One region of the Streptomyces sp. NPDC033216 genome, then DNA from elsewhere that is predicted to be linked to it. Evidence: predicted binding sites of a transcription regulator. Region 1 holds the regulator's gene; the other holds the start of a gene.
What was found. The regulator HspR, encoded in region 1, represses chaperone genes until heat shock. The targets are predictions, from matches to a motif close to TTGAGNNNNNNNNNCTCAA.
Positions count from the first base shown of each region.

Region 2: a site for HspR is predicted at 8,955-8,973, ahead of lon (endopeptidase La). Genes of this name have one in related genera too.

Region 1 is NZ_JBVIQK010000006.1:226,059-236,444, forward strand. Features, by position in the region: gene ACZ5Y0_RS14920 (LuxR C-terminal-related transcriptional regulator) at 1-570, shown strand, start outside; gene ACZ5Y0_RS14925 (helix-turn-helix transcriptional regulator) at 528-1,499, opposite strand; gene ACZ5Y0_RS14930 (sugar ABC transporter substrate-binding protein) at 2,991-4,106, opposite strand; gene ACZ5Y0_RS14935 (DUF5925 domain-containing protein) at 4,546-4,878, opposite strand; gene ACZ5Y0_RS14940 (heat shock protein transcriptional repressor HspR) at 4,934-5,386, opposite strand; gene dnaJ (molecular chaperone DnaJ) at 5,392-6,573, opposite strand; gene grpE (nucleotide exchange factor GrpE) at 6,610-7,263, opposite strand; gene dnaK (molecular chaperone DnaK) at 7,260-9,104, opposite strand; gene ACZ5Y0_RS14960 (MraY family glycosyltransferase) at 9,200-10,386, opposite strand, start outside.
Region 2 is NZ_JBVIQK010000002.1:585,824-596,209, reverse strand. Features, by position in the region: gene ACZ5Y0_RS06140 (GTP-binding protein) at 1-577, opposite strand, end outside; gene ACZ5Y0_RS06135 (DUF742 domain-containing protein) at 558-989, opposite strand; gene ACZ5Y0_RS06130 (roadblock/LC7 domain-containing protein) at 986-1,489, opposite strand; gene ACZ5Y0_RS06125 (sensor histidine kinase) at 1,486-4,212, opposite strand; gene ACZ5Y0_RS06120 (protein phosphatase 2C domain-containing protein) at 4,581-5,366, shown strand; gene ACZ5Y0_RS06115 (MarR family winged helix-turn-helix transcriptional regulator) at 5,411-5,902, opposite strand; gene lon (endopeptidase La) at 6,509-8,932, opposite strand; gene ACZ5Y0_RS06105 (GNAT family N-acetyltransferase) at 9,127-9,801, shown strand; gene ACZ5Y0_RS06100 (rhomboid-like protein) at 9,761-10,386, opposite strand, start outside.

The sequences.
Region 1 (10,386 bases):
CCGCACGCCGGCCACGCCGGCCCGCCCCGCGAGATCCACAGTCAGGCCCTGGACCGCGACCAGGCCTTCCTGGACCGCGGCGGCCGCATCCGCACCCTCTACCAGCACACCACCCGCCACGCCCCCACGGTGCTGGCCCGTTACGAGCGGCTCCACGGGGACGTCGAGGCCCGCTCCCTCGACGAGGTGACCGAGCGGCTGCTGGTCATCGACCGCGGTGTGGCCTTCATCCCGGCCGCCAAGGACCGCACGCTCGCCCTGGAGATCCGGCTGCCCGCGCTGGTGGACTACCTGGGCACCACCTTCGACCGCCTGTGGCGGCTGGCCACGCCCATGTTCCCCGAGACGGTCACCCAGCCCACCCTGAACGGAGTCACCCCGCGCCAGCGCGCCATCGCCGCGCTGCTCGTCGAGGGCCACACCGACGCCGTCATCGCCGACCGCCTCGGCATGAACATCCGTACGGCCCGGGTGCACATCGCCAAACTCGCCGCCACCCTCGGCAGCGAGAGCCGCGCACAGCTCGGCTACCTCATCGGGCGCTCGGAGATGCTCGACCCGGAGGGCTGAGCGGAGTCCGCGGCGCGCGGCACGTCGAGGCCGACCTGCGCGATACGCACGCCGAGTTGGGTACGGCTGGCCGCCCCGAGCGTCTCCGAGAGGCGGGCGATGTGCGCGCGGCAGGTGCGTACGCTGATGCCGAGGCGTTCGGCGATCACCGCGTCCTGGTGCCCCTCCGCCAGCAGCGCCGCGATGGACTGCTCGCGGTGGGAGACGCCCTCGACACCGGTGTCGGGCAGCGGGGCGGTCAGCGGGACCGCCAGCCGCCACAGCCGTTCGAAGACCGTCCCGAGGTAGGCGACGAGCGCCGGGTGGCGCAGCTCCAGCGCCATCGTGCGGTCGGCGTTGGCGGGAATGAAGGCGACCGTGCGGTCGAAGAGGATCAGCCGGTCGATGACCTCGTCGAGGGTGCGGGCCTCGACCGCGTCGCCCATCAGCTCCAGGTAGTTGAGCAGGCCCTGGCCGTGCCGGGCCACGTGGTTGTAGAGGTCGCGCATCCGCACGCCCCGCCCGCGCAGCGCGAGCGCCCGGTGCAGCCCCTCGGACAGTTCGTGCTCGCGCCGGATGCCACCGGGCTGCACCGTCAGCACCTCGGTGGTGCACGCCTCGGTGGCCTCGTCGAGGGCCGCCTGGATGCGGGAGGCGCCGTCCAGGACGCGGATCGCGGCGCCCTCCCCGGCCAGGGTGCCCGGCGCGGGCCCGCCGAGCCCGGCGTACCACTCGAAGGCGGCGACCGCCGAGCCCATCCGCAGCCGGCTGGCGCTCACCTCGTCGTAGAGGCCGCGCAGCAGCCGGGTCATGACCTCCTGCGGGGAGGTCGGGACCAGCCAGTCCATGTCGTCGGGGTCGGGGTGCAGCAGGGCGAGGTCCAGCAGGCAGGGGACCGGCTCGGCGTCCTGGCGCGGCACCCGGCCCCGCCGTACGGCCCGGGAGTACACGCGGTCCCCGGCCTCGCACAGTCGGTCAGCACCGTGAGGATGCTCCTCCGCCCCGTGCCCGGCCATCGCCCATCCCACCCCCGCTGTCCGCGTGTCGCGCGTCGTCCGCGTTTTCCGCAGCGCAACTATGCGTGGCCCCGGACCGGCTCCGCAACACGGCTCCTCCCGTCGGCCCGCTGGAATTCCGGCCATTTTCGCGGGTTCCTCCCGGCCTCCGCCCCTCCACCGCAACAAGCTGATGCTCCCCGCGTGCGCCCGGCGGCAACCTGGCCGGGTCCTCGTACGCCCGTGCGCTCCCGGTGACCACCGAGTGGCCGCCGCGTCGCGTCCCGCACCCGGCGTCCCCTCATGGCGGACGTGTCGGACGCGTGCACGTCGGCCGATGCGCGGGACGAGGTGTTCGAGCGGCCGGGTGCGGCCAGGAACGCCTACGAGCAGCACCGGCGGTGCCCCAGCCGATCCCACCGGGTGAACCGCTGTCGCCTGTCGCGGAGCCCGGCGGATGGCCGCGTGTTCACCGAGCGGGGCGGGACGTACGCCTTCGCGGATGAGGAACGCCCCTGACCCTGCACCTCGTGACGAACATCCTGGACACCTTCGAGCGGGACCGCGTGACAACGGCCCGCGTGGCCGTGGCGCGCCTCGGACGGCTCGGGTGGCTCCTCGTGCGCGCCACGGACGGGGAGAGGCGCCGGACGGCCGCCGTTCGCCACGGCCGCGGCGCGCCTCGGCCCGTCGTACGGCCGGCGACCGCCTCTCCCCGCCCGTCGCCGACCGGGCGACCCACCCGCCCGGCGTCACGGGCGCGAACACCTCGCCCGCCGAGGCACGGGGCAGGACGGCGGGGCCTGCCGGGACATCGCCCACCCCACCATCGCTCGCCGGTACGCCGTCGGCCGCGGGTCCGGCCGCCCCCTCGCTGCGCCCACCGACCGCCGCCGTGGGCGCCGGCCCCGCGCCCTGATCTTCCTGTCCGGCACCGTGGACGGCCTGGTAGGGGCCTCGTCGGCAGGCCCCCGCACCGACGACCCCGCGATCCGGGACCGGCGACGGCAGACCGGACGTCCCGTCGGCCCGGTACCGACGGCCGAGCGAGTCCGGGCCCGGCTCGCCGCCCCGAGCCCTCGTCCCCCGCTCCGACCGCGGGCGGAGACCTGCGTCCGCCCCCTCGCCCAACCCGACCGGGCGGGGGCCGACTTCGCACGCGCGACCGTACGGCCGACGCGCGCTGCCCGCGCCGAAGGCCGCCGTCCAGGCATACGGGAGACGTCTGGACGGCGGCCTTCGGCAAGGCGTACGGCCGTGCGGCGGCATGGCCCGACCGGGACCGAACCGGCCCGCGTACCGGTCTCCTCGGCCGCCGCACGCACCGGCGAGGACGGCGCCGCACGCCCGCACCGGCGGGGTGCTCCGGGGCGCCTGCTCGACCTGTCCGGCACGGACGACGTCCGCCGGGTGGGCACCGCCGGCCGGTTCCCCGGCTCGCGCCGCTCAGTTCAGCTTGAGGGCCTGGCAGGCGGCCGCGTACTTGGCGGTGCAGATGTCGGACGCCTTGTAGATGCCGTCCGCGATGACGGTCTCCTTGATGTTCTTCTTGGTCAGCGCCACCACCGTGACCAGCTGGGCCGGGATCTTCTTGTCGGTGGGGCTGTCGACCTTGTCGCGGGTCAGGGCGTCGAACTCGATGTCACGGCCCTGCACCCTGGCGACGGCCATCTCCGCGGCCGCCTCCGCCATCTGCGGGTAGGGCTTGTACACGCTCATGTACTGCTCGCCGCCGATGATCCGCTGCACCGCGGGCAGCTCCGCGTCCTGTCCGGTGATCGGCGGCAGTTCCTCGACGCCCGCGGCGCGCAGCGCCTTGATGATGCCGCCCGCCATGGCGTCGTTGGCGGAGTAGACGGCCGCGATGTTGCCCTTGCCGATCTTCGCGATCGCCTCGGCCATGTTGGACTGGGCGATCTCCGGGCTCCAGTCCTTGGTGTCGAAGGACTCGGCGATCGTCACCCGGCCGCTCAGCTCCGACATCGCGCCGTCCTTGAACTGCTTGGCGTTCGGGTCGGTGGGCGAGCCGTTCATCATGACGATCTTGTCGGCGGTGCTGGGCGACTCGATCGACTCCACCAGCGTGCGGCCCTGCACCTCGCCGACCAGCTCGTTGTCGAAGGAGACGTACGCGTCGATCGGACCCTCGGCGAGACGGTCGTAGGCGATGACCGGGATACCGGCGTCCTTCGCCTTCTGCACGGTGTCCGCGATGGCGTGCGAGTCGACGGCGTCGAGCAGGATGATGTCGACCTTCTCGTCGATCATCCGCTCCATCTGGGTCACCTGCGTCGCGCTCTTGGCGCCCGCGTTGGCGTACTCGGTCTTGCCCTTGTTGCCGGTGAGGGAGGCGACCTTCGCCTTGATGATGGGGTAGTCGAACTCCTCGTAACGGGTGTTCGTCTTCTCCGGCATCAGCACACCGACGGTGATGTCGTTGCTCTTCGTCGGCGTCGCTTCGCCGCTGTCCTCCGTCGCGCTCAGCATCCCGCATCCGGCGAGCGAGAGGGACATCGTGGAGGCAGCCACGGCTATGGCGATACGACGCATTCGAGGGCTCACTTCAGGTGCGTTCCGGACATGGGTGCGACATGTTGACCCAGGTGGCTCAAAAGCCAACGCGGCGGCGGACGTCGGCGTCAAGCCGTACTACTTAACGAAGTGACAACATCACCCTCCGCTCAACACGTGAAGACGCATGGAGACGAGAGGGAAACCTCTCCGAACACCCTTTACCGACCCTCCACCCAAAGGGAGTTCACGAACCGACGAGCAAGCGCGTCACCGGGTCCGTCCCTCACGGATCGTGACCACGACGGACCGTCAGTCCGTCTCCACTCGCCCGCGAGGACCGTCCGGCCACCCTCACTCGAACAGAGGAACGCACGAAGCCGGCCAGACTCGCGACAGCCGTCGCGCTCGTCACGACCGCCGGTCTCCTCACCGCCGTCACCGCGCCCGCTCCGGCGGCGACCACCCGCGCCTCGTCCCTGCACAGGCGTCAGATCCCCCCGCACGCCGCCTCCACCACGTACACGGGACACCGCCCTCCCGCTGGTCGGCGCCCGGCACTGCGGCCGACGGCACGCCTACGACGAGGTGGGGCGACGAGCCGACGGGCATCGCCGTCAGGACCGGCGGCGCCACCGCGTGAAGCGGCGCCCGACGTCGCGGTGGCGGTGACGTCCGCGTCGCGGTTCCAGCGGGAGACCAGCAGCGTCCAGCCGTCGCCGTCGGCGAGGGTGGCGCTGCGGTCGTCGTCGCGGGCGACGCGCAGCACGCGCGCGTCGGGCGGGACAAGGTCGGCGCGTCGCCCCTCGCGCGTCCGGCGCACAGGAAGGGGCCCGGAGGAATCAACCTCCGGGCCCCTTCCGCGTGTTGCCGTGCCGTCAGTCGGGCGACTGCTGTCGCCTCGGACGCCACACCACCAGTGCGCTGGTGTGCTGGACCTCCTGGTACGGCACCAGATCGCGCCGGTAGGACGCGTGCACCGCGGCCTCGCGCTGCTGCATGGCCGCCGCCGCGCCGTCCAGCGCCGACTCCAGTTCCGCCACGCGGGACTGGAGGGCCAGGACCTGGTTCTCCAGCTCGATGATCCGCTTGATGCCCGCCAGGTTGATGCCTTCGTCCTGCGACAACTGCTGCACGGTGCGCAGCAGTTCGATGTCGCGGGCCGAGTAGCGGCGACCCCGGCCGGCGGTGCGGTCCGGGGACACCAGGCCCAGGCGGTCGTACTGGCGCAGTGTCTGCGGATGCAGGCCGGAGAGCTGGGCCGCCACCGAGATGACGTAGACCGGGGTCTCCTCCGTCAGTTCATACGGATTGCGCCGACGGCCGTCCATCACTCTCAAGCTCCCTTCGCTGCCTCGAACAGCTCCGCCCGCGGGTCCTCACCCGCGGTCGCCTCGCGATACGCCTCCAGTGCGTCCCGAGCATTCCCCGAGAGGTCCTTCGGAACACTCACCTCGACGGTGACCAGCAGATCGCCACGGGTGCCGTCCTTGCGGACCGCACCCTTGCCGCGCGCCCGCATCGTGCGCCCGTTCGGCGTGCCGGGCGGCAGCTTCAGCGTGAGCGACGGGCCGCCCAGCGTGGGCACCTTGATCTCGCCGCCGAGGGCCGCCTCCGCGAACGTCACCGGCACGGTCACCGTGAGGTTGTCGTCCTTGCGGCCGAACACCGGGTGCCCGTCGACATGGACGAGCACGTACAGATCGCCGGCCGGGCCGCCGCGTTCACCGGGCGCGCCCTTGCCGCGCAGCCGGATGCGCTGCCCGTCGGTGACGGCCGCCGGGATGCGGACCTGCATGGTGCGCGAGGACTTGGCACGGCCGCTGCCCTTGCACTCCATGCAGGGGTGCTCGGCGATCAGCCCGCGGCCCTTGCAGTCCGGGCAGGGGTCCGTCAGCGAGAACCCGCCGCCCGAGCCCCGCGCCACCTGGCCGGTGCCGACACAGGTCGGGCACACGCGCGGCGTGCCGTTCTTGTCGCCCGTGCCGGAGCAGGCCTTGCACGGGGACTGCGAGGACATGCGCAGCGGAACCGTCGCGCCCTCGATGGCTTCCGTGAAGGTCAGGGTGACCTCGGTGTCGATGTCCTGCCCGCGCCGGGGCTGGGTACGGGTGCCCGGACCCGCGCCGCCGCGGTTGAACAGGCCGCCGAACACGTCACCGAGTCCGCCGCCGAAGCCGCCGGCTCCCTGGCCGCCGCCCTGGGCACCCCCGAAGAGGTCGCCCAGGTCGAAGTTGAAGGAGCCGCCGCCCGCGCCCGGCCCCGGACGGAACCCGCCGTTGCCGAAGAGGGCGCGTGCCTCGTCGTACTCCTTGCGCTTCTTGGGGTCGCCGAGGATGTCGTTCGCCTCGGAGATCTCCTTGAAACGCTCCTCGGCCTTGGCGTTGCCCTTGTTGGCGTCCGGGTGGAACTCGCGGGCGAGCTTCCGGTACGCCTTCTTGATCTCGGCCTCGGTGGCGTCCTTGGGGACGCCGAGGACCTTGTAGTAGTCCTTCTCGATGAAGTCCTTGGTGCTCATCCTCGACGTCCCTCCTTCCTCGACCGCCTGTCAAGCTCAGCCCTCGTCCGGGCCACCGCTCTCCTCGTCGTCGCCGGCCTCCGCCTCGTCGCCCTTGACGGCCTGCGCGCCGGGCTGGGGCTCGGCGACCGCCACACGTGCGGGGCGGATGGTGCGCTCGCCGATCCGGTACCCGGGCTGGAGAATCGCCACGCATGTGGTCTCGGTGACGTCCGGGGCGTAACTGTGCATCAGGGCCTCGTGGATCGTCGGGTCGAAGGGCTCGCCCTCCTTGCCGAACTGCTGGAGGCCCATCTTCGCCGCGACGGTCTCCAGTGACTCGGCGACGGACTTGAACCCGCCGACGAGTTCCCCGTGTTCGCGCGCGCGGCCGATGTCGTCGAGCACGGGCAGGAGTTCGGTCAGGAGGTTCGCGACGGCGATCTCCTTGACCGCGATCCGGTCCCGCTCGACCCGGCGACGGTAGTTCTGGAACTCGGCCTGGAGCCGCTGGAGGTCCGCCGTGCGCTCGTCGAGCGCCTTGCGGGCCTGGTCCAGCTGGGCCACCAGCGCCGCTGTCTGGTTCGCGTCCCCGGCCGGGTCCGTCCCCTCCGCCGCAGCGGAGGAGTCGGCCTTCGGCTCGGCGTCTTCAGGGGTGGCGCCGGAGGGGACGTCGGGCTTCTCCTCGAAGCCCGGGGTCTCCTCCGTCACGCGGCACCGTCCTTGCGCTCGTCGTCCACGATCTCGGCGTCCACCACGTCGTCGTCGGCGGCCTTGGCACCGGCGCCCGGAGCCTCGCCACCGGCGGCCTGACCGGCCTGGGCGTCGGCGTACATGGCCTGGCCCAGCTTCTGGGAGACGGCCGCGACCTTCTCGGTGGCGGTGCGGATCTCGGCGGTGTCCTCGCCCTTGAGGGCTTCCTTCAGCTCGCCGATCGCGCTCTCGACCTCGGTCTTGATCTCGCCCGGAACCTTGTCCTCGTTGTCCTTGAGGAACTTCTCGGTCTGGTAGACGAGCTGCTCGCCCTGGTTGCGGGCCTCGGCGGCCTCGCGGCGACGGTGGTCCTCGTCCGCGTACTGCTCGGCCTCCTGGCGCATGCGGTCGACCTCGTCCTTCGGCAGCGAGGAGCCGCCGGTGACGGTCATCTTCTGCTCCTTGCCCGTGCCGAGGTCCTTCGCGGTCACGTGCATGATGCCGTTGGCGTCGATGTCGAAGGAGACCTCGATCTGCGGGACGCCACGCGGGGCCGGCGGCAGACCGGTCAGCTCGAACATCCCGAGCTTCTTGTTGTACGCCGCGATCTCGCGCTCGCCCTGGTAGACCTGGATCTGCACGGACGGCTGGTTGTCCTCGGCGGTGGTGAAGATCTCGGACCGCTTGGTCGGGATCGTCGTGTTCCGCTCGATGAGCTTGGTCATGATGCCGCCCTTGGTCTCGATACCGAGGGACAGCGGGGTGACGTCGAGGAGCAGGACGTCCTTGACCTCGCCCTTGAGGACACCGGCCTGGAGCGAGGCGCCGATGGCGACGACCTCGTCCGGGTTCACACCCTTGTTGGCGTCCTTGCCGCCGGTCAGCTCCCTGACCAGCTCGGCGACGGCGGGCATACGCGTGGAGCCGCCGACGAGAACGACGTGGTCGATCTCGGAGAGGTTGATGCCGGCGTCCTTGATGACGTTGTGGAACGGCGTCTTGCAGCGCTCCAGCAGGTCCGCGGTCAACTGCTGGAACTGAGCGCGCGTGAGCTTCTCGTCCAGGTGCAGCGGGCCTTCGGCGGACGCCGTGATGTACGGCAGGTTGATCGAGGTCTCGGTGGACGAGGACAGCTCGATCTTGGCCTTCTCGGCGGCCTCACGGAGGCGCTGGAGGGCCATCTTGTCCTTGGCGAGGTCCACGCCGTGACCGGACTTGAACTGCTGCACCAGGTAGTCGACGACCCGCTGGTCCCAGTCGTCACCGCCGAGGTGGTTGTCGCCGTTGGTGGCCTTCACCTCGACGACGCCGTCACCGATCTCCAGGAGGGACACGTCGAAGGTGCCGCCACCGAGGTCGAAGACGAGGATCGTCTGGTCGTCCTTGTCGAGGCCGTACGCGAGCGCGGCCGCGGTGGGCTCGTTGACGATGCGAAGGACGTTGAGACCGGCGATCTCACCGGCTTCCTTCGTCGCCTGGCGCTCGGAGTCGTTGAAGTACGCCGGGACGGTGATGACCGCGTCGGTCACCTTCTCGCCCAGGTAGGACTCGGCGTCCCGCTTCAGCTTCTGCAGGATGAACGCGGAGATCTGCTGCGGGTTGAAGTCCTTGCCGTCGAGCTGGATCTTCCAGTCGGTGCCCATGTGACGCTTCACCGAACGGATGGTCCGGTCCACGTTCGTGACCGCCTGGCGCTTGGCCACCTCGCCGACCAGCACCTCGCCGTTCTTGGCGAAGGCGACGACGGACGGCGTGGTCCTGGCACCCTCGGCGTTGGTGATGACGGTGGGCTCGCCGCCCTCCAGAACGCTGACGACGGAGTTAGTTGTGCCCAGGTCGATGCCGACCGCACGTGCCATGGTGATCTTCCTCCAGCTGACTTGAGTGGAACAGGCTCAAGTGTGCACCACACTCACCGCTGGGTCAACAGACATGAGTCAGCTGGACTCAACTCTTATCCGTTCCTTACACGCAAGGAGCCGCTGACCTGCGATGATTCGATACGGCGCGCTGCCCGCAGGGGTGATTCGGCCGATTCCCGAGGGCGCTGAACCAGGGACACGGGTTGCCGTCGGGGACGGAAACGGCCACGCGGGGAGAGCCGTGCGGGGACCGCGCGCCCCACCCGCAGACCATGACCCGGGCGCGCCCGCGCACCTGTCCGTCCCTGCCCCGGCACCCGCGCGCGTACGCGCCACAGCACGAGCACGACGACCGGCACACCTCCCGCCACCCAGAGCACGGCCCGCGCGCCCAGCCCCTGGGTGTGCACCAGCGTCCCCACGAGCACCCCGGCGAAGGCGGCCACACCGACGCCCACCGCCGCTCCGGCGGGCGTGAGGCCGATCCGCCGCAGCCGGTGGGCGAGATGGTCGGGTCCTCGGCGCAGCAGCGGGCGGCCGGCCGTGCGCCGGATCAGCACGACGAGCGCGACGTCGGCGACGGCGACCGCGGTGAGCGCGAACAGCACGCCCGCCCCGGTGGCGGCGTCCTGTCCCGCGCGCGCGGTGACGGCCGCGGCGGCGAGCAGGAAGCCGGTGAACAGGGCGCCACAGCCGCCGAGCGCCACCCGCGCGGGAGGCCAGTTGTGCATGAGGAAGCCCGTCAGCGCGGCGGCGAGCACGCTCAGCAGCACCGCGAGACCGTCCCTCACCTCGGCCGCGGCACAGGCGGCCACCCCGAAGGCGGTGACGACCCCGACGGTGCCGGCCACCCCGTCGGCGTGGTCGAGCGCCCGGAAGGCGAGGGCGACGAAGGCGATCCAGCCGACGGCGGCCACTCCGGCGGGGGCACCGGTGTCGCCGTACGGGACGACGAAGGCCGCCGCCACCGCCGTACCGACCACGAGGAAGCGTGTCTTCAGCCGCCAGGCGTCCGCGGCCAGGCCGAGGACGGCGACGCCCGCGCCGGCGGCGAGGAACGTGCCCATGTCCTCACCGAGCGGCGCGAAGCCGGTGCGGTCGCCGGTGACGGCGACGAGGCAGGTGGCGAGGACGACGGCGACGCCCCCGGACAGCGGAACGCGTCGCTGGCGCTGCCGCCGGTCGAGCAGCCCGAGGCGCAGGGCGGGGACGCGCAGCAGCGCGGCGAGGACGGCGGCGAGGAGCAGGGCGGTGGTGGCGGCGACGATCCCGTAGAGCA
Region 2 (10,386 bases), on a different contig from region 1:
GCGCATCCATGATCATGACAGGTATGTGCTTCGGGATGGTCAGCGCCTCCCGTACGTCCTCCGGCTCGAACAGCTCGCTGTCGTCGAAGTGGTTGACGGCCACGACGTACGGCAGCCCGCAGCTCTCGAAGTAGTCGAGCGCGGGGAAGCAGTCCTTCAGTCGGCGGGTGTCGGCGAGGACGACGGCGCCGATCGCGCCGCGCACCAGGTCGTCCCACATGAACCAGAACCGCTGCTGACCGGGCGTGCCGAACAGGTAGAGCACCAGGTCGTCGTCGAGCGTGATGCGGCCGTAGTCCATGGCCACCGTGGTGGTGACCTTGTCCGGGGTGCCGGTGAGGTCGTCGGTCTCCTCGCTGGCCTCGGTCATCAGCGCCTCCGTCTGGAGAGGCGTGATCTCCGAGACGGTGCCGACCAGGGTGGTCTTGCCGACGCCGAACCCGCCGGCCACCACGATCTTCGTGGCGACGGGGGCCCGGGTGCGGTCCGTCTGCCAGGACTTCAGCTCCTCCCCCGATTCGTCGAGGAGCGGGGACGCACCGAACGGGGTGTCGGCGTCAGAGACGACGGAGTCCACTCAGCACCCTTTCCAGCAGAGCGCGGTCGGGACGGCCCGTACCGTGACCGGTCCCGGTGCCGTACACACGGATCTTTCCCTGGTCCGCGAGGTCGCTGAGGAGCACCCGGACCACGCCGAGCGGCATCTTCAGCAGCGCGGCGATCTCGGCCACCGTGCGCATCCGGCGGCACAGTTCGACGATGGCCCGCAGTTCCGGCATCACCCGGGTGGTGAGGGATCCGTTCGTCAGTTCCTTGCGCTCCTCGGGCGCCTCGAGCTCGGCCGTGGTCGCCACGAACGTCTCGACGAGGAGGACATGACCGAAGCGGGTACGGCCGCCGGTCAGCGAGTAGGGGCGGACGCGGGCCGGCTTGCGGTCGCCGCCCCGGACGGGGAGCTTCTGCCCGCGGTTCTTCGGCGTCGTGCTCATCGGCCGCTCCCCGCCGTCTCCGACTCCAGGGATTTGCGCAGCTCGCTGCGGAGCTCGGGGGTCAGGACGTGTCCGGCCCGGCCCACGAACAGCGCCATGTGGTACGCCACCACGTTCATGTCGCAGTCGGCGGAGCCGTGGACACCGAGCAACGAGCCGTCGCTGATCGACATCACGAAGAGGCTGCCCTCGTCCATGGCGACCATCGTGTGCTTCACACCGCCGAACTCCATGAGCTTGGCGGCGCCGATGGTGAGGCTGCCGATGCCGGACACGATGGTGGCCAGGTCGGCGGCGGAACCGCGCGGGCCGGTGGGTCTGGCTCCCTGGGACTGGCGTGCCGCGTCGTTGCGGCCCGGGTCCGAGGAGAGCAGGAGCAGACCGTCGGAGGAGACGACGGCGACGGACTGGATACCTGGCACTTCCTCCACGAGGTTCGTCAGCAGCCAGTGCAGGTTACGGGCTTCACTGCTCAGTCCGAAGGTACTGGGCGCGGTCAACTGCTTGCCTCCTCGGCTGTGCCCCCCGTGTCTTCTGCGGCGTGTGCGTGTGCTTCCTGAGGTGACGGGACCTTGTTCTGAGCCGTCTGTTCGGTGATCTCCGCCTCCACATCGCGATAGCCGGCCTCCGCCCCCCGGCGGAAGCCGCCGAGGCGGCGGCGGAGGGCGTCGGCGTCCACGGATCCGCTCCGCTGGCGGGGGGCCGGGGTGGGTGAGGTCAGTTTGGGAGTCCGCTTGGGCAGACCCTTGTCGGTGACGATGTCTTCCGAGGCGTCGGGGGTCCGGGTGTGCTCGGACTCGTCCTCGCTGTCGGCGGCCCCGGGGTCGGGTCCGGCCGCAGTGGCGGGGCCGGCGGCGGGCTCGGGGGCGGGGGCGGCCTGTGGTTCGGTGGCCGCCGTCTCCTGCTCCGCGTCCGCGTCCGGCTCCGCGTCCGACTCCGCCGGAATCAGCAGCTCCATCGTCGTCTCGGCCGGGGTCTCCGGCTCCGCCGCCTGCACGGCCCTCTCGGCGGCCTCGACCAGCGGGTCACCGCCGGGCTTCGGGCGGCCGGGCAGGACGTTGGAGTTGGCCTCCGCGTTCGCGCCGGGGAGGGAGAAGGTGTGCGTGCCGGAGGCCGGGGCGGACGCGGGGACCGCGGCGGGCGAGGTGGCGAGCAGGGACGTCGGAAGGACGACGACGGCCGCGATCCCGCCCTGCTTCTGCTCACGCAGCTGCACACGCACCCCGTGCCGGTGGGCGAGCCGCGCGACGACGTACAGGCCGAGGCCGAGACCCTCCTCGCCCTCCTGCTCGTACGGGGTGTCCGGGGCGAACTCCGCGAGGCGGGCGTTCAGGCGGGTCAGGCGCTCCTCGGTCATGCCGATGCCCTCGTCCTGGACGGAGAGCATGACCTCGCCGTTCTCCAGGAGCCAGCCGGAGACCTCGACGGGCAGGTCCGGCGGGGAGAACGAGGTGGCGTTCTCCAGGAGTTCGGCCAGGAGGTGACTCAGGTCGTCCGCGGCGAAGCCGGCCACGTGCGCGTGCGGCGGCAGCGCGGAGATGCGTACGCGTTCGTAGCGCTCGATCTCGCTGACGGCGGCGCGGACGACGTCCACCAGCGGAATGGGGCCGGCGTGCTGCTGGACGTGTTCCGTGCCGGCGAGGACCAGGAGGTTCTCGCTGTGCCGGCGCATGACGGTGGCGAAGTGGTCGAGCTTGAAGAGGGTGGCCAGCCGGTCGGGGTCCTGCTCACGCTCCTCCAGGCCCTCGATGACCGCGAGTTGGCGCTCGACGAGGCCGAGGGTGCGCAGCGAGAGGTTGACGAAGGTGCCGCCGATGCTGCCGCGCAGCCGTTCCAGCTGGGCGGCGGAGTCGGCGAGTTCCGCGCGCAGTTCCTCGCGGGCGTCGGCCATGCGCTGGCGCTGTCCGACGAGGTGCTTGCGGTCGGACTCCAGGGTGTTGACGCGCTCGTGCAGAGCCGCGGCGCGCTCGTGCAGGGCGTTGACGGAGCGGACGACCTGGGCGAACTCGTCGTTGCGTCCGGTGAACCGGACGGGCTCCTCGGCCGCCGGGTTCTCCGCGTCGGCCAGCCGGGCGGAGCCGATGCGCAGGACGGCCAGCGGGCGGGTGAGGCTGCGGGCCATGGCGGTGGCCACGCCGATGGCCAGCAGGATCAGCGCGCCGAGCAGGGCGATGCGGATCTCCAGCGCGGTGACGTCGTCGTCGCGCAGCCGGGTGAGGTCCTTGGTGCGGCGGTCGTAGAGAGCGGACTCGGTGCCACGCATCAGCTCGACGCGTGCGGCGAGCGCGGCGTCGAGCTTCTTGGTGCTGGTGTCGAGGTCGTCGTCGCTCAGTTCCGGCTGGTCGGTGAGGGACGCCAGGTACTTCTCGGCGGCCTCGACGTCTCCGCCGGTGACCGTGGAGTCGTAGGCGTCGACGGTTTCTTCGGGCGCGCTCTCCCGGAAGGCGCCGAGGGACGCGTCGGAGCGCAGGCGGGCCTGCTGGGCGGCGGCCGTCAGCGCGTCGCGCCGCTCGCCGTCGGCGTCGGAGGAGACCTTCTCGGTGGAGGTCCGGCCGGTGACCGGGTCGTAGACGCTCTCGGTGGACGCCGGCACGTTCAGTGCGGCGAGCAGCAGCCCGCGGGTCGCGGCGGCCTGCTGGACGGCGGCGTCCAGCTCGGCGAGGGCGTAAGCGCCGGAACCCGCGCGGGGCGGCATCTGCTCGGCGAGCAGCTCGGTCAGGCCGTGCAGCGCGGTGATGGCCTCGGAGTACGCCTGGTGGGCCTGGAGCGCGGTGCTCCGGCCGGTGAGGGCCTCCTGGCGCACGGTCGCGATGCCGTCGAGGTCCTTGCGGAGCGCGGCGGGCGTGTCGGTGTCGGCGGTCAGCTCGCGCACCTGCCGGTCCACGCGGGCGCTGCCCTCCGGCGAGGGCGCCTTGGACTTGGTCCGGCCGGCCGCGACGTAGACGGTGACCTCGTCGCGTTCGTCGGCGAGCGCCTGGGCGAGCGCGAGCGCGTCCTGGGTCCGCTCGGCCAGCGTGACCAGGTCCTGGGAGTCCTTCAACTGCCCGGACGCGTCGAGGACGGAGGGCGCGCCCGCTCCGGCGATGGTGGCGGCGACGACCGCCACCGCGACGATCAGCCGGTTACGTACGTGGGTGGGGCGGCCCTTGCCGACAGGGGTGCGTTCCGCGCCCTGCTCGGAGGCCGTCCTGCTGCCTGGGCGCCGAGGCCGCGTCTTCTGCACCGGTGCTCGCATTCCTGACTCGTTTACCCATGGGCCGGATGACACACCGTCGACTGACGCGTCCTGTCCGGTACGGTTCCCGACCCTCCCAGTGCCGGTGGGCAGGGTTCGCGCATCGCCTGCCCCGCCACCCGAAGGAGTGAACATCGGAGGGGAGTTGGCGGGCAAGTTCCTCTGGCGCGTGCGACGGCCCCGCCCGGCAGGCCGGTTGGACGTGAGCCGCAGCCTTTGGCAGTATTCGCCGCCACGTCTTCCCGGAGCGCTTCATTCCCACCCAAAACCGGCGTCTGACCTGCGCGGGTACGCCCACCGAAGGCGTGTTGCCAGCCTTTCGCGGAGGGCGTGAAGGGCTCGTGCAGACTGGCTGGATGCGTACGGAACTTGTGTCGGAGCCCGGGGACCACGGCCGGCCCAACGAGGACTTCGCGAGTGTCGGGCTTCCCGCCTCCGGACAGGGCGGTTCGCTGGTCCTCCTGGACGGGGTGACGCCGCCCGCGGGCAGCTCGGGCTGTCTGCATTCGGTTCCGTGGTTCACGGCGCGGCTGGGCGGCGCTCTGACCGAACTGACCGTTTCCCTCCCGGATGTTCCCCTGGCCGAGGCGCTGCGCCGGGCCCTCACGCGTACCGCCGAGACGCACGCCGGAACCTGTGACCTTTCTCACCCGCGCACTCCGCAGGCAACCGTGGTCGTGGCGCGCTGGTCGCCGGAGACGGTCGACTACCTGGTGCTGTCCGACTCGGCCCTCCTGCTGGCGTCCCCCGACGGCAAGGTCACGGCCGTCCGCGACGACCGTCTGGACCGGGTGCCGCGGGCCCTGCTGGCCAGCGCGGAGATCTGCGACGCACGCGCCCGCAACAGGGAGGGCGGTTTCTTCACGGCCGCCGCGGATCCCTCGGTGGCCGCCCGCGCGGTGACCGGCTCCGTCCCGCGCGAGGGTGTGGCCGCCCTCGCCGCCCTGAGCGACGGGGTGACCCGCTGGGTGGAGACGTTCCGCGAGGGTGACTGGTCGGACCTGTTCGCCTTCGTCGTCAAGCAGGGCGCGCAGGCCGTGGTGGAGCGGGTGCGGGAGCTGGAACGGGCGGACGCCGAACGGGTGTTCCTCGGGCGGGCCAAGACGCACGACGACGCCACGGCCGTGTATGTGGAGCTGTGAGCCCTTCGCGCTCCCTCTGGCGCCCTCCTCGCCCCCCCCGGGGGCTACTTGGCCATGCCCTGATTCAACTCGTGGAGCAGCCGGGCCAGTTCGGCGACCGCGCCGCGGTCCCAGTGGGCGAGCTGGCTGACGTACCGCGCGCGGCGCGCCTCGCGGACACGGCCGACCCGGACACGGCCCTCCTCGGTCAGGTCGACCAGCCAGGCCCGCCCGTCGGCCGGGTCGGGCGCGCGGACGATGAGTCCGAGCTGTTCCAGGGCGCGCAGCTGGCGGGACATGGTCGCCTTGCCGACGCCGATGTAGGCGGCCAGTTCGGTCGCGCGCTGCCGGCCCAGTTCCTCCAGCCGGACGAGGAGACCGTAGGCGGCGGACTCGAGGTCGGGGTGGACCTCACGGGCCATCTCGCCCTGGTTGGCGCGGGCACGGCGCAGCAGCACCGTCAGTTCCCGCTCCAGGGAGAGGAACTCCTGGTCCACACCATTCGGCGACGCCTGGGATGCGCTCCCGCGTCCGTCGCCGCTTCCGTCCTCGTGCACGTCAGCACTCCTGATCCGGTTTCCCGCGCTTTTCCGCCATTGCCGCAGCTCCTCAAGTATTTCGCAGGCTCCGACCTCCGGCAGCTTCCGGCCCCCTTCCCCGCCCCCCGGTTCTCCGTGGGCGGCTTCCACCGGAACCCGTATCGACATGCTCACGACATTGGGAGGTCGCGGGCTCACTGCTTCACCGCGTCTCCGTTCGCCCGCACCGACCGGGACGCGGTGACCGGACAGTCGGCACCTGGCGGCCCCGGTGCACCGGCGACCACGCCGGCATCGGCGCGAGCGACCCGCTGGACGCGACCGTGGGCGCCACGACCGCGGATCACCCGGTACGCCTCCGGCACGGGCACCCTGCCCGCGAGCCGGGGCCGGCGTCCGCGTCGGCGTCGGCGTCCGCGAGTGCCGCGCGGGCGGCCTCCGCGACCCTTCACGATGTGGCAGTGCACGTCGTCACACCCGACGGCCGGCGACCACGGCAGTCCAACGGTGCGCTCGACCGGGCGGTAGCACCGGCCGACGGCCGGAACACCTGACCCGCCACAGGGCGAAGGCCCGGAGCCTCCGCACGAGGATCCGGGCCTTCCCTTCATCCGGCGGCGTCCGTCACGCCGCTACCGGAACCTCCGCAGTGGCCCCGTTCGTCGCCGGGGTCAGCGCCAGCTCCAGGACCTGGCGGACGTCCGTGACGGCGTGGACGTCGAGCTTGTCCAGCACCTCCGCGGGGACGTCGTCCAGGTCGGGCTCGTTGCGCTTGGGGATGACGACGGTCGTCACGCCCGCCCGGTGCGCGGCGAGCAGCTTCTGCTTCACCCCGCCGATGGGCAGGACGCGGCCGGTGAGGGAGACCTCGCCGGTCATCGCCACGTCGGTGCGGACGAGCCGTCCGCTCAGCAGCGACGCCAGGGCCGTCGTCATCGTGACGCCCGCGCTCGGGCCGTCCTTGGGGACCGCGCCAGCCGGGAAGTGGATGTGCACGCCCCGGTCCTTCAGGTCGGCCACCGGCAGTTCCAGTTCGGCGCCGTGGGAGCGCAGGAAGCTCAGCGCGATCTGCGCCGACTCCTTCATCACGTCCCCGAGCTGGCCGGTCAGGGTCAGACCCGCGGCACCCGTCTCGGGGTCGGCCAGGGACGCCTCGACGAAGAGGACGTCACCGCCGGCGCCGGTGACCGCGAGCCCGGTCGCGACACCCGGTACCGCCGTGCGCCGCTCGGCCGGGTCCTGCGCGGACTCGGGCACGTGGTGCGGCCGGCCGATCAGAGCGCGCAGGTCCTCGTCGCGGACGGTGAACGGCAACTTCCGCTCGCCCAGTTCGTGCTGGGCCGCGACCTTGCGCAGCAGCCGGGCGATGGACCGCTCCAGGGTGCGTACACCGGCCTCGCGCGTGTACTCGCCGGCCAGCTTGCGCAGCGCGCCCTCGTCCAGGGTCACCTCGTCCTTGGCGAGCCCCGCCCGCTCCAGTTGGCGCGGGAGCAGGTGGTCACGGGCGATGACGACCTTCTCGTCCTCGGTGTAGCCGTCGAGGCGGACCAGCTCCATGCGGTCGAGCAGGGCCTCGGGGATGGACTCCAGGACGTTGGCGGTGGCGAGGAAGACGACGTCGCTCAGGTCCAGTTCCACCTCCAGGTAGTGGTCCCGGAAGGTGTGGTTCTGCGCCGGGTCCAGCACTTCCAGCAGGGCCGCCGCAGGGTCACCGCGGAAGTCCGAGCCGACCTTGTCGATCTCGTCGAGCAGGACCACCGGGTTCATGGACCCGGCTTCCTTGATCGCCCGCACGATCCGGCCGGGCAGCGCGCCGACGTACGTACGGCGGTGGCCGCGGATCTCGGCCTCGTCGCGCACGCCGCCGAGGGCGACACGGACGAACTTGCGGCCCATGGCGTGGGCGACGGACTCGCCGAGGCTGGTCTTGCCGACGCCGGGCGGGCCGACGAGCGCGAGCACGGCACCTCCGCGCCGCCCGCCGACGACGCCGAGACCCCGGTCGCTGCGGCGCTTGCGCACCGCGAGGTACTCGGTGATCCGCTCCTTCACGTCCTCCAGGCCGGCGTGCTCGGCGTCCAGGACCGCCTTGGCGCCCCGGATGTCGTAGACGTCGTCGGTGCGCTCGTTCCACGGCAGTTCGAGGACGGTGTCCAGCCAGGTGCGGATCCAGGATCCCTCGGGGGACTGGTCGCTGGACCGCTCCAGCTTGTCGACCTCCTTGAGAGCGGCCTCCCGCACCTTCTCGGGCAGGTCGGCGGCCTCGACGCGCGCACGGTAGTCGTCGGACTCCTCGCCCTCCTGCTCGCCGTTCAGCTCGCGCAGTTCCTTGCGGACGGCTTCCAGCTGGCGGCGGAGCAGGAACTCGCGCTGCTGCTTGTCGACGCCTTCCTGGACGTCCTTGGCGATGGTCTCGGCGACGTCCTGCTCGGCGAGGTGGTCGCGCAGCTGGCGGGTGGCGACCTTGAGCCGGGCGACCGGGTCGGTGGTCTCCAGCAGTTCCACCTTCTGCTCGGTGGTCAGGAAGGGCGAGTAGCCGGAGTTGTCGGCGAGGGCGGAGACGTCCTCGATGGCCTGGACCCGGTCGACGACCTGCCAGGCGCCGCGCTTGCGCAGCCAGGCGGTGGCGAGGGCCTTGTACTCCTTGACCAGCTCGGTGACGTGACCGGGCAGCGGATCGGGTGCGCTCTCGTCGATCCTGGTCCCCTCGACCCACAGCGCCGCGCCGGGGCCGGTGGTGCCGGCGCCGATCTTCACGCGGCCGCGGCCGCGGATCAGGGCACCCGGGTCACCGTCGGCCAGCCGGCCGACCTGCTCGACCGTGCCCAGCACGCCGGTGCTCGCGTACGACCCGTCGATGCGCGGCACCAGGAGGACCCGGGGCTTGCCGGGCTCGGACCGGGCGGCGGCCTGCGCTGCCTCGACCGCGGCGCGCACGTCGTTGTCGTTGAGGTCGAGCGGTACCACCATCCCGGGCAGCACGACCTCGTCGTCGAGCGGCAGCACGGGCAGGGCGAGCGGTGTGAACGCTGCGGACTCAGCAGCCATGATCTCCCCTTAGGCAGTCAAGTTGAGTTATGCCGACTCAATGCCCGTGAGCCCGCGATTGTTCCCCGCCCCGGTCGCCGTTCGCTGTCAGCGATCAAACCTGCCGCCGCCGCGGTGCGGCCGCCTAAGGTCGCCGTAATAGTCATTGTCCTACTGAGGCCATTACATCACTGGGACCATCAACAGGAGGCTCCGTGGACGGCGTCGTGCGGGCGTGGGTGGACGGCTGGGTCGTGTCGCGCGGGGCGGCCCCGCCGATGCGGGAACCCTGGGGGTTCACCGTGGACGTGGGACATCCCACGCATGTGTCGCGGCACGTTCTCGCGGCGGTCGGTGACGCCGTCGAGGAGGAGACCGTGCGCAAGGTCGCGGACGGTGTGCGGGGCGCCGGCGTATGGCTGAAGGTGTTCCAGGACCCGGCGCTGGTCGGGGGCTGGCTCGGGCAGGGGTGGTCGGTGGATCCCGAGCCGGGCTGGCTCATGACGGTGCCGCTGCCGACCCGGACGGAACCCACGCGCGTGCCCGACGGCTACGGCCTGCGCCGCTGGACGCGCGGCGGCGTCACCCGCGTCGTGGTCACCGCGCCCGACGGCTCCTTCGCGGCCCGCGGCCAGGTCGCCGCCACCGGCGCCACGGCCGTGGTCGACCAGATCGAGACCGCACCCGGGCACCGGCGCCGCGGCCTGGGCAGCCTGGTCATGCGGATCCTGACGGAGACCGCGGCGGCGGAGGGCGCGGAGACGGGCGTCCTGGCCGGAACCCCGCAGGGCCGGGCCCTCTACGAGTCACTGGGGTGGACGACGACGGCACCGCTGACCAGTGCGACGTTCACGGGCGAGGACCGGACCGCCGGCCGGCCGCACCGGTGACGGACGTACGGCGCGAACCGGCGCTCCCCCACCGCCGTACCCACGGCCAGGTCGCGACGCCGATCGCCAGGGCTATCAGGTGACCCCAGTTGCTCAGGGGGTCCGTGAGCGCGAGCAGGTCCTGGAGGAGCATTCCGCCCGACACCGCGAGCACCGGCCAGCGCAGCCAGGGGGTCAGCAGTCCGGCCAGTGCCCCGACGCTCGCCGCGACACCGAAGCTGATGCCGTAGTCGAGGCGGTGCAGCGAACTGTCGGGGAGATGGCCCACGAGGACGGCCAGGCCGACGGGGACCTCGGTCGCCAGGGTGGCCAGCACATGCCCCAGCAGGAAGACACCGGCCGTGCGGACCCCGCCGATGCGCCGCTCCAGCGCGGTGAGGACCAGCAGGAAGCCGAGCACGAACGGCGACGTGATCCCGCCGGCCACCCACAGCGCGCTGGCCGCCAGCACCTGCACCGGGGCACGCAGCAGATGCGCCACATCGGTACTGGAGCTCTCGTGCAGGGCCTGCACGAGGGCGGTGCCGGCGTGGGCGGTGACGTAGGAGGTGACGGCGAGGACGACGGCGTAGAAGAAGGTGAAGG